3 regions of the Enterobacter sp. Taxon_8 genome follow, and region 2 is predicted to be linked to each of the others. Evidence: predicted binding sites of a transcription regulator. Region 2 holds the regulator's gene; each other region holds the start of a gene.
What was found. The regulator CRP, encoded in region 2, controls carbon source genes, mostly activating them, when cyclic AMP is high. The targets are predictions, from matches to a motif close to ATGTGANNNNNNTCACAT.
Positions count from the first base shown of each region.

Region 1: the regulator CRP is predicted to act here: its motif matches at 1,408-1,425, upstream of hpt (hypoxanthine phosphoribosyltransferase).
Region 3: the regulator CRP is predicted to act here: its motif matches at 1,363-1,380, upstream of AC4IBF_RS00695 (PTS mannitol transporter subunit IICBA).

Region 1 covers NZ_CM177989.1:3,732,506-3,735,788, forward strand. Annotated here, with positions in the region: gene can (carbonate dehydratase) at 19-681, shown strand; gene hpt (hypoxanthine phosphoribosyltransferase) at 743-1,279, opposite strand; gene AC4IBF_RS17800 (glucose/quinate/shikimate family membrane-bound PQQ-dependent dehydrogenase) at 1,488-3,283, shown strand, end outside.
Region 2 covers NZ_CM177989.1:393,645-396,927, reverse strand. Annotated here, with positions in the region: gene AC4IBF_RS01800 (phosphoribulokinase) at 1-357, shown strand, start outside; gene AC4IBF_RS01795 (OsmC family protein) at 424-828, opposite strand; gene crp (cAMP-activated global transcriptional regulator CRP) at 1,140-1,772, shown strand; gene AC4IBF_RS01785 (YccS/YhfK family putative transporter) at 1,830-3,283, shown strand, end outside.
Region 3 covers NZ_CM177989.1:147,516-150,798, reverse strand. Annotated here, with positions in the region: gene AC4IBF_RS00705 (HlyD family secretion protein) at 1-503, opposite strand, end outside; gene AC4IBF_RS00700 (DUF3302 domain-containing protein) at 506-862, opposite strand; gene AC4IBF_RS00695 (PTS mannitol transporter subunit IICBA) at 1,520-3,283, shown strand, end outside.

The sequences.
Region 1 (3,283 bases), 1.2 Mb from region 2:
TACAGGTCGCTAACCTCCATGAACAACATAGATACACTCATCAGCAACAATGCACTATGGTCAAAAATGCTGGTGGAGGAAGACCCCGGATTTTTTGGAAAACTCGCGCAGGCGCAAAATCCACGCTTTCTCTGGATTGGATGCTCCGACAGCCGCGTACCGGCGGAGCGCCTGACCGGCCTCGAGCCCGGCGAACTGTTTGTTCACCGCAACGTAGCCAACCTGGTGATTCACACCGATCTCAACTGTCTTTCTGTTGTTCAGTATGCCGTTGACGTTCTGCAAGTCGAGCACATCATCATTTGCGGCCATTACGGCTGCGGCGGCGTGCAGGCGGCGGTTGAAAACACGGAGCTGGGGCTCATTGATAACTGGCTACTGCACATCCGCGATATCTGGTTCAAACATAGCTCACTGCTGGGTGAAATGCCGCAGGAGCGTCGCATGGATACCCTTTGCGAACTCAACGTGATGGAGCAGGTGTATAACCTGGGCCACTCAACGATCATGCAATCAGCGTGGAAACGCGGGCAGAAGGTCTCTATCCACGGCTGGGCGTACGGAATTCACGATGGTCTGCTGCGCAATCTGGAAGTGACTGCCACCAACCGCGAAACGCTGGAGCAGCGTTACCGTTCTGGGATTGCCAACCTTCAGCTTAAGCATGTGAATCATAAATAAAGCCGGGGATGTTCTCCCTCTCCCTGCGGGAGAGGGCCGGGGTGAAGGCATCAGCCCGCAATTACTCGTCCAGCAATACCACTTTCCCAACATACGGCAGATGGCGATAACGCTGCGCGTAGTCAATGCCGTAACCGACGACGAATTCGTCAGGAATTGAGAAACCCACGAACTCTACCGGCACCTGCACTTCACGGCGGTCAGGCTTATCCAGCAGGGTGCAAATCGCCAGCGATTTTGGCTCACGCAGGCTCAGGATCTCGCGCACTTTTGACAGCGTATTGCCGGAGTCGATAATGTCCTCAACGATCAACACATCTTTGCCACGAATATCTTCATCCAGGTCTTTCAGGATTTTCACATCACGGGTGGTGGACATGCCGCTGCCGTAGCTGGAGGCGGTCATAAAATCGACTTCGTGGGGCACATGCACTTCACGGCACAGGTCTGCCATGAACATGAAAGAGCCACGCAACAGACCGACCAGCACCATTTCGCTGCCGCTGTCCTTGTAATGTTCGGTGATTTGACGACCCAGTTCGGCGATACGCGCTTTGATCTCGGCTTCCGGGATCATCACTTCAACAGTATGTTTCATATTACTAACCAAATGATTTTAATGAAAATCTCTCAATACGGATGAGTTAATATCCAGCACTGATACGCAAGCCCCTCATTATATCAGCAAATGGATAAGCCTGGCGTATGAGTTATAAAAAGCAAATATTGTGATTCCGATCACACTTGTTAATACCTATAATTAGTTGCTAGCAAATTATTAACAAAAACTGACGAGTACACTTTCTATGGCTGAAACAAACTCTAAACAGCCGCGTCTACTGGTGACATTAACAGCAGCGTTCGCAGCCTTCTGCGCGCTGTATCTGTTAATCGGTGGCGTCTGGCTGGTCGCTTTAGGCGGCTCCTGGTACTACCCGATTGCGGGCCTGGTGATGGTTGCCGTAACCGTCCTGCTGTTGCGTAGAAAACAATCCGCACTGTGGCTGTATGCCGCATTCCTTCTTGCCACCATGATCTGGGGCGTCTGGGAAGTCGGCTTTGACTTCTGGGCGCTGACCCCGCGCAGCGATATTCTGGTCTTCTTCGGTATATGGCTGATCCTGCCGTTTGTCTGGCGTCGCCTGATCGTGCCGTCCAGCGGTGCCGTTGCGGCGCTGGTAGTAGCCCTGCTGATCAGCGGCGGTATCCTGACCTGGGCCGGCTTTAACGACCCGCAGGAGATCAACGGTACGCTGAACGCAGAATCGACGCCTGCGGCGGCGATCTCACAGGTCGCTGACGGCGACTGGCCTGCCTATGGTCGTAACCAGGAAGGCCAGCGTTACTCCCCGCTGAAGCAGATCAACGCGGACAACGTTAAAAACCTGAAAGAAGCCTGGGTATTCCGTACCGGCGACCTTAAGATGCCGAACGATCCGGGTGAACTGACCAACGAAGTGACGCCAATTAAAGTCGGCGATATGCTTTATCTGTGTACGGCGCACCAGCGTCTGTTCGCGCTCGACGCGGCCACCGGTAAAGAGAAATGGCACTTCGATCCGCAGCTGAACTCCAACCCGTCCTTCCAGCACGTGACCTGCCGTGGCGTCTCTTACCACGAAGCGCGCCCGGATAATGCGAGCCCGGAAGTCATTGCCGACTGTCCTCGCCGCATCATGCTGCCGGTCAACGATGGTCGCCTGTTCGCCATCAATGCCGAAACGGGCAATCTGTGCGAAACCTTTGCCAACAAAGGTATCCTGAATCTGCAGACCAACATGCCTGACACCACACCGGGTCTGTATGAGCCAACCTCACCGCCAATCATCACCGATAAAACCATCGTGATTGCCGGTTCGGTAACGGATAACTTCTCCACGCGTGAAACCTCCGGCGTTATCCGTGGTTTCGACGTGAACACCGGTAAACTGCTGTGGGCCTTCGACCCGGGCGCGAAAGATCCAAACGCGATCCCGTCTGACGAGCACACCTTTACCTTTAACTCGCCAAACTCCTGGGCGCCAGCGGCGTATGACGCGAAGCTGGACCTGGTCTACCTGCCAATGGGCGTTACTACGCCAGATATCTGGGGCGGTAACCGCACGCCGGAGCAGGAACGTTATGCCAGCGCTATCGTGGCGTTGAACGCGACCACCGGTAAGCTGGCCTGGAGCTATCAGACCGTACACCACGATCTGTGGGATATGGATATGCCGTCCCAGCCGACGCTGGCGGACATTACCGTTAACGGCAAAACCGTTCCGGTGATTTACGCCCCGGCCAAAACCGGCAACATCTTCGTGCTGGATCGCAGCAACGGCAAGCTGGTTGTGCCTGCCCCGGAAAAACCGGTACCGCAGGGTGCGGCGAAAGGCGATTACGTCAGCAAAACCCAGCCGTTCTCCGACCTGAGCTTCCGTCCGAAGAAAGACCTCAGCGGGGCAGACATGTGGGGCGCCACGATGTTTGACCAGCTGGTGTGCCGCGTGATGTTCCATCAGCTGCGCTATGAGGGCATCTTCACGCCGCCTTCTGAGCAGGGCACGCTGGTCTTCCCGGGTAACCTGGGGATGTTCGAGTGGGGTGGGATCTCCGTTGACCC
Region 2 (3,283 bases):
CGTGGCCATTCGCGAGAGGCGGTAATGGACTCGGTGGTACGCTCCATGGAAGATTACATCAACTTCCTGACGCCGCAGTTCTCCCGCACCCATATCAACTTCCAGCGCGTGCCGACGGTGGATACCTCCAACCCGTTTGCCGCCAAAAGTATCCCATCCCTGGATGAGAGCTTTGTGGTGATCCATTTCCGCAATCTCGAAGGCATTGATTACCCCTGGCTACTGGCCATGCTGCAGGGCTCGTTTATTTCGCACATGAATACATTGGTCGTGCCGGGCGGAAAAATGGGGCTGGCGATGGAGCTCATCATGACGCCGCTGGTGGAGCGACTGATGGAAGGGAAGCAGATTGCGTGAGCATGTTCCCTCTCCCTGTGGGAGAGGGTTAGGGTGAGGGCATCAACACGCACGATGCCCCATCAATCACGCCTCGATCACTTCATACGAATGCGTGATTTTTACCGCTTTCTCCAGCATTAATGCCACAGAGCAGTACTTCTCCGCAGACAGATCCACCGCACGCGAGACCGCCGCGTCTTTTAGTTCTTTACCTGTGACCACAAAGTGCAGGTTAATATGGGTGAACAGACGTGGCGCCTCTTCACGCCGTTCTGAGGTGAGTTTAACCTCACAATCCGTCACGTCATGACGACCTTTTTGCAGAATCGACACCACGTCAATGGCGCTGCATCCGCCTGCCGCCATCAGCACCATTTCCATTGGGCTTGGCGCTTTATCGCCGGAGTTACCGTCCATTAAAATCTGGTGCCCTGACGCGGATTCGCCCAGGAACGTTAAACCTTCAACCCATTTCACGCGCGCTTGCATATTCTTAAACTCCAACGTTGCATTTTTGGTGACAGATTACGCGTGCGTTACATTTCTCGCAATGGAAGGCGACCTGCATCATGCTGAAGCGAGACACCAGGAGACACGCGGCGAAAGCTATGCTAAAACACTCTGGATGCTACAGTAATACATTGACGTTACACATGTATGCAGAGGACATCAAACTTTACTGGCTGCGAAACGTTACGGTAGCCGACTTCCCAGGGTATGGGTAAGAATTCGATTGCAACCCCAGAGTCCGGATGCATCTGATGACTCTGGTGACAGCTTATAACAGAGGATAACAGCGCATGGTGCTTGGCAAACCGCAAACAGACCCGACTCTCGAATGGTTCTTGTCTCATTGCCACATTCATAAGTACCCATCAAAGAGCACGCTGATTCACCAGGGTGAAAAAGCGGAAACGTTGTATTACATCGTTAAAGGCTCGGTGGCAGTGCTGATCAAAGATGAAGAAGGGAAAGAGATGATCCTTTCTTATCTGAACCAGGGCGATTTCATCGGTGAACTGGGCCTGTTTGAAGAGGGCCAGGAACGTAGCGCCTGGGTTCGTGCAAAGACAGCATGTGAAGTGGCTGAAATTTCTTACAAGAAGTTCCGTCAGCTGATTCAGGTTAATCCTGACATTCTGATGCGTCTTTCTTCCCAGATGGCACGCCGTCTGCAGGTCACCTCAGAGAAAGTGGGTAACCTCGCCTTCCTGGACGTTACCGGCCGTATCGCACAAACCCTGCTGAACCTGGCGAAACAGCCAGACGCCATGACCCACCCGGACGGCATGCAAATTAAAATTACCCGTCAGGAAATTGGTCAGATCGTCGGTTGCTCCCGTGAAACAGTAGGCCGTATCCTGAAAATGCTGGAAGATCAAAACCTGATCTCCGCCCACGGTAAAACCATCGTGGTCTACGGAACGCGTTAATTCCGCTTAAACGGCGTGCCATCGCAAGGTGTCACGCCGTTTTTGTCTCTACTCCCCATGTGGCGCAGGCTGATCTATCACCCGGAAGTTAACTACGCACTGCGACAAACGCTGGTGTTGTGTCTTCCTGTGGCCATAGGCCTGATCCTCGGACATCTTCAGCAGGGCCTGCTGTTTTCCCTCGTGCCCGCCTGCTGCAACATCGCCGGTCTGGACACGCCGCATAAGCGCTTTTTCAAACGCCTGATCGTTGGCGGCTGCCTGTTTGCGGGCTGTAGCCTCGCCGTACAGCTTTTACTGGCTCGTGATATCCCGCTGCCGCTGATCCTGACCGTGCTGGCGATGACCCTCGGCGTCACGGCGGAAATCAGTTCGCTGCACGCCCGCCTGCTTCCCGCGTCGCTGATTGCGGCCATCTTCACGCTGAGTCTCGCCGGGAATATGCCGGTGTGGGAGCCGCTGCTGATCTACGCTCTGGGGACGCTCTGGTACGGGCTGTTTAACTGGTTTTGGTTCTGGCTGTGGCGGGAACAGCCGCTGCGCGAATCCCTGAGCCTGCTCTATGTGCAGCTTGCGGATTACTGCGAGGCCAAATACACCCTGCTCACCCAGCATACCGATCCGGAAAAATCCTTACCGCCGCTGCTGACGCGCCAGCAGAAGGTGGTGGATCTCATAAGCCAGTGCTATCAGCAGCTACACATGCTCGCCGCCAACAAGAACCACGAGTACAAACGCCTGCTGCGCACCTTCCAGGTCGGGCTGGATCTACAGGAACATATCTCCGTGAGCCTGCACCACCCGCAGGAGGTACAAAAGCTGGTCGAGCGCAGCCACGCCGAAGCGGTGATCCGCTGGAACGCGCAGACCGTCTCCGCACGCCTGCGGGTGCTGGCCGATGATATTCTCTACCACCGCTACCCGACGCGCTTTAACATGGATAAACAGCTCGGCGCGCTGGAGAAAATCGCCCGCCAGCATCCGGATAACCCGGTCGGACAGTTTGCCGCCTGGCACTTCAGCCGCATCGCCCGGGTGTTGCGCACCCAGCGTCCGCTTTATCCACGAGACCTGATGGCGGATAAGCAAAAACGGCTGCCGTTATTGCCCGCGCTCAAAAGCTATCTTTCTTTTAAATCTTCCGCCCTGCGCAACGCCGCAAGGATTAGCGTGATGCTCAGTACCGCCAGCCTGATGGGCATGGCGCTGCATCTGCCGAAGCCCTACTGGATCTTAATGACCGTGTTGTTTGTCACCCAGAACGGCTACGGTGCCACGCGGGTGCGTATTCTGCACCGGGCGGGCGGCACCATGGCCGGACTGATCATTGCGGGCGTGACGCTGCACTTCCACGTGCCGGAAGGCTATACCCTTGCAGGGATGCTGGCGATCACGCTGGTGAGCTATCTAATTATCCGCAAAAACTACGGCTGGGCGATGGTGGGCTTTACGGTGACGGCGGTATATACCCTGCAGCTGCTTACGCTCAATGGCGAACAGTTTATTGTCGC
Region 3 (3,283 bases), 250 kb from region 2:
CGCGCGTTGTCGATATCGCTTTCAGAGAACGGATTCACCTTCGCCTGGCTGCCTTTCAGGTAGCGCTGAAAATCTTTATAGAGGCGATCGCGTTCAGCGGAGACGCGCGTGGTATTGGCAACGGCTTCCGCCAGCTGCGCTTTCAGATTATCGATATTGTGCGTCGCGGTCACCAGGTCGGCCTGAAGCCTGTCGACCCGCGCCTGATAGCGGCCTGGATCCAGTTTAAATAACACTTCGCCTTTTTTAATTAGCTGGTTATTTTTATCGGTCACTTCGCTGACCACACCGGTCACCTGCGGCGTGATTGGAATAGAAATAACCGCTTTTTGCGCCGTAAACGTATACGGGTGGTTATAGTTCATTAGCAGAATAAGTCCGGCAACAATAAATACGCCGCCTAATGTTGCGGTGGCAAGCGTCCACTGGTTGACCGGAATTCGGAATATTTTAAAGATGGCCCAGGCAAATGCCACGTAGGTCAAAATAATCAACAGATCCATGATTAGCGCTCCAGCGTGTTCTTATCAGCAGCGGGCTTTACCGCGGCCAGCTTTTGTTCTAATTCGGCCACGCGTTTTGCCAGCGCATCCATGCCCGGAACCTCATCAGGCTTTGTGATGTGGTTTTGCATGCCCCAGCCGCGATCCTCGCGGTACAGCGTGGCCCAAATCCACAGGAATGGCCAGATGGCATGAAGCGTAAACAGGCTAATCCAACCAGCCGTATGAATGGCATCGGCATGCGGATGGTTACGCTTTTTAGCCATATTATAAGGAATATCATGGATGGCGATGATTCCATAAAAGAGAACCAGAAATACAAAAATCAATACGCCCAGCGCAAAATAGTTGAGAAACATATTCTCCTCACTTAAACAACGTCAACTCATTAAATTAATAAAACGGTACGCAACCTAATTAATTTTTTATAAACACGGGGTTGTGCTTATTATTTCCGAGCAGGGGAGTATGGGTTTTTATAATATCTCCATGCAAGTTTATAAGCGTGTCAAAATATATCCTGAATAATAATAGACTTAACCTTACAATATGAGCGTAATCCACCTTTTAACTTTTCGCCATACCACACATCAAAAGTGGTTTTTTGGCTTATCGTGTCGTGCCATATCATCCTGGCGCTGAAACGCGAAGCAGAGTTTGCCGTCGATCACAGCCGGAGAAATCTGCATAAAAATATTTTGTGAAATCAGTCACAATCCAGAAACAAACTCGCCAGAACAAAACGTGACAACAATCACACAAAAGGGTGTGTTTTGCTTTTTTTCTCGCCATCGTATTTTTTTTGCCCATCGTTTTTGTGATTCAGATCACCTCATAGATATCCTCACCCCCCACATTTACGTGACATGAATCACATAAATTTTCACTGTCTGGACAGTTGAACGATTCAGTGCCAGATTTCACAGCATCAGAACAGGGCCCGGCTACCTCTGCCGCCTCATTAACAATAAACCTCGGGCCATAAGCCTTAGCGTAAACAGAAGAAGGGGTGTTTTATGTCATCCGATTTCAAGATCAAAGTTCAAAGCTTTGGTCGTTTCCTCAGCAACATGGTGATGCCAAATATCGGCGCGTTTATCGCGTGGGGTATCATCACCGCATTGTTCATTCCGACAGGGTGGTTGCCTAACGAAACGCTGGCGAAACTTGTTGGCCCAATGATTACCTATCTCCTGCCGCTGCTCATCGGTTTCACCGGGGGTCGTCTGGTGGGCGGTGATCGTGGTGGCGTAGTGGGTGCCATCACAACCATGGGTGTTATCGTCGGTGCGGATATGCCGATGTTCCTCGGTGCGATGATTGCCGGCCCTCTGGGCGGCTGGGCGATTAAGAAATTCGACGTCTGGGTTGATGGTAAGATCAAATCCGGCTTCGAAATGCTGGTGAACAACTTCTCTGCGGGCATCATCGGGATGATCCTCGCCATTCTGGCGTTCCTCGGCATTGGCCCTGCGGTTGAAGTGCTGTCTAAAATTCTCGCGGCAGGCGTTAACTTCATGGTGGCGCACGAAATGCTGCCGCTGGCGTCTATCTTCGTTGAACCGGCGAAAATCCTGTTCCTTAACAACGCCATCAACCACGGTATCTTCTCGCCGCTGGGTATTCAGCAGTCTCACGATCTCGGCAAGTCTATCTTCTTCCTGATTGAAGCCAACCCGGGTCCGGGTATGGGCGTTCTGCTGGCGTACATCTTCTTCGGCCGTGGTAGCGCAAAACAGTCTGCTGGCGGTGCGGCGATCATCCACTTCCTGGGCGGTATCCACGAAATTTACTTCCCGTACGTGCTGATGAACCCACGTCTGATCCTGGCCGTTATCCTCGGCGGTATGACCGGCGTGTTCACCCTGAGCGTGCTGGGCGGCGGTCTGGTTTCTCCAGCTTCTCCGGGTTCTATCCTGGCGGTACTGGCGATGACGCCAAAAGGCGCTTATTTCGCGAACCTCGCAGCTATCTTTGCGGCAATGGCCGTCTCCTTCGTGGTCTCTTCTATCCTGCTGAAAACCAGCAAAGTGAAAGAAGATGATGACATCGAAGCCGCAACCCGTCGTATGCACGACATGAAAGCCGAATCCAAAGGCGCGACGCCACTGGCAGCCGGTGATGTCTCTAACGACCTGAGCCACGTGCGTAAAATCATCGTTGCCTGCGACGCCGGTATGGGTTCCAGCGCGATGGGTGCAGGCGTGCTGCGTAAGAAAGTGCAGGATGCGGGCCTGACCAACATCTCCGTGACCAACAGCGCCATTAACAGCCTGCCGCCGGATGTTGACCTGGTCATCACGCACCGCGATCTGACCGAACGCGCCATGCGCCAGGTGCCGCAGGCACAGCACATTTCGCTGACCAACTTCCTCGACAGCGGCCTGTACACCAGCCTGACCGAACGTCTGGTGGCCGCGCAGCGTCACGAAGACAACGAAGTGAAAGTGCGCTCCAGCCTGCAGGACAGCTTTGACGAGAGCAATGCACACCTGTTTAAGCTGGGTGCGGAAAACATCTTCCTCGGTCGTACCGCGGCCACCAAAGAAGACGCGATTCGCTTTGCCGGTGAGCAGCTGGTGAAAGGCGGCTACGTTCAGCCTGAATATGTCGACGCGATGCTGGAACGTGAAAAACTGACGCCAACCTACCTGGGCGAATCCATCGCGGTGCCGCACGGAACGGTTGAAGCGAAAGATCGCGTCCTGAAAACCGGCGTCGTATTCTGTCAGTATCCGCAGGGCGTGCGCTTCGGTGAAGAAGAAGACGACATCGCCCGT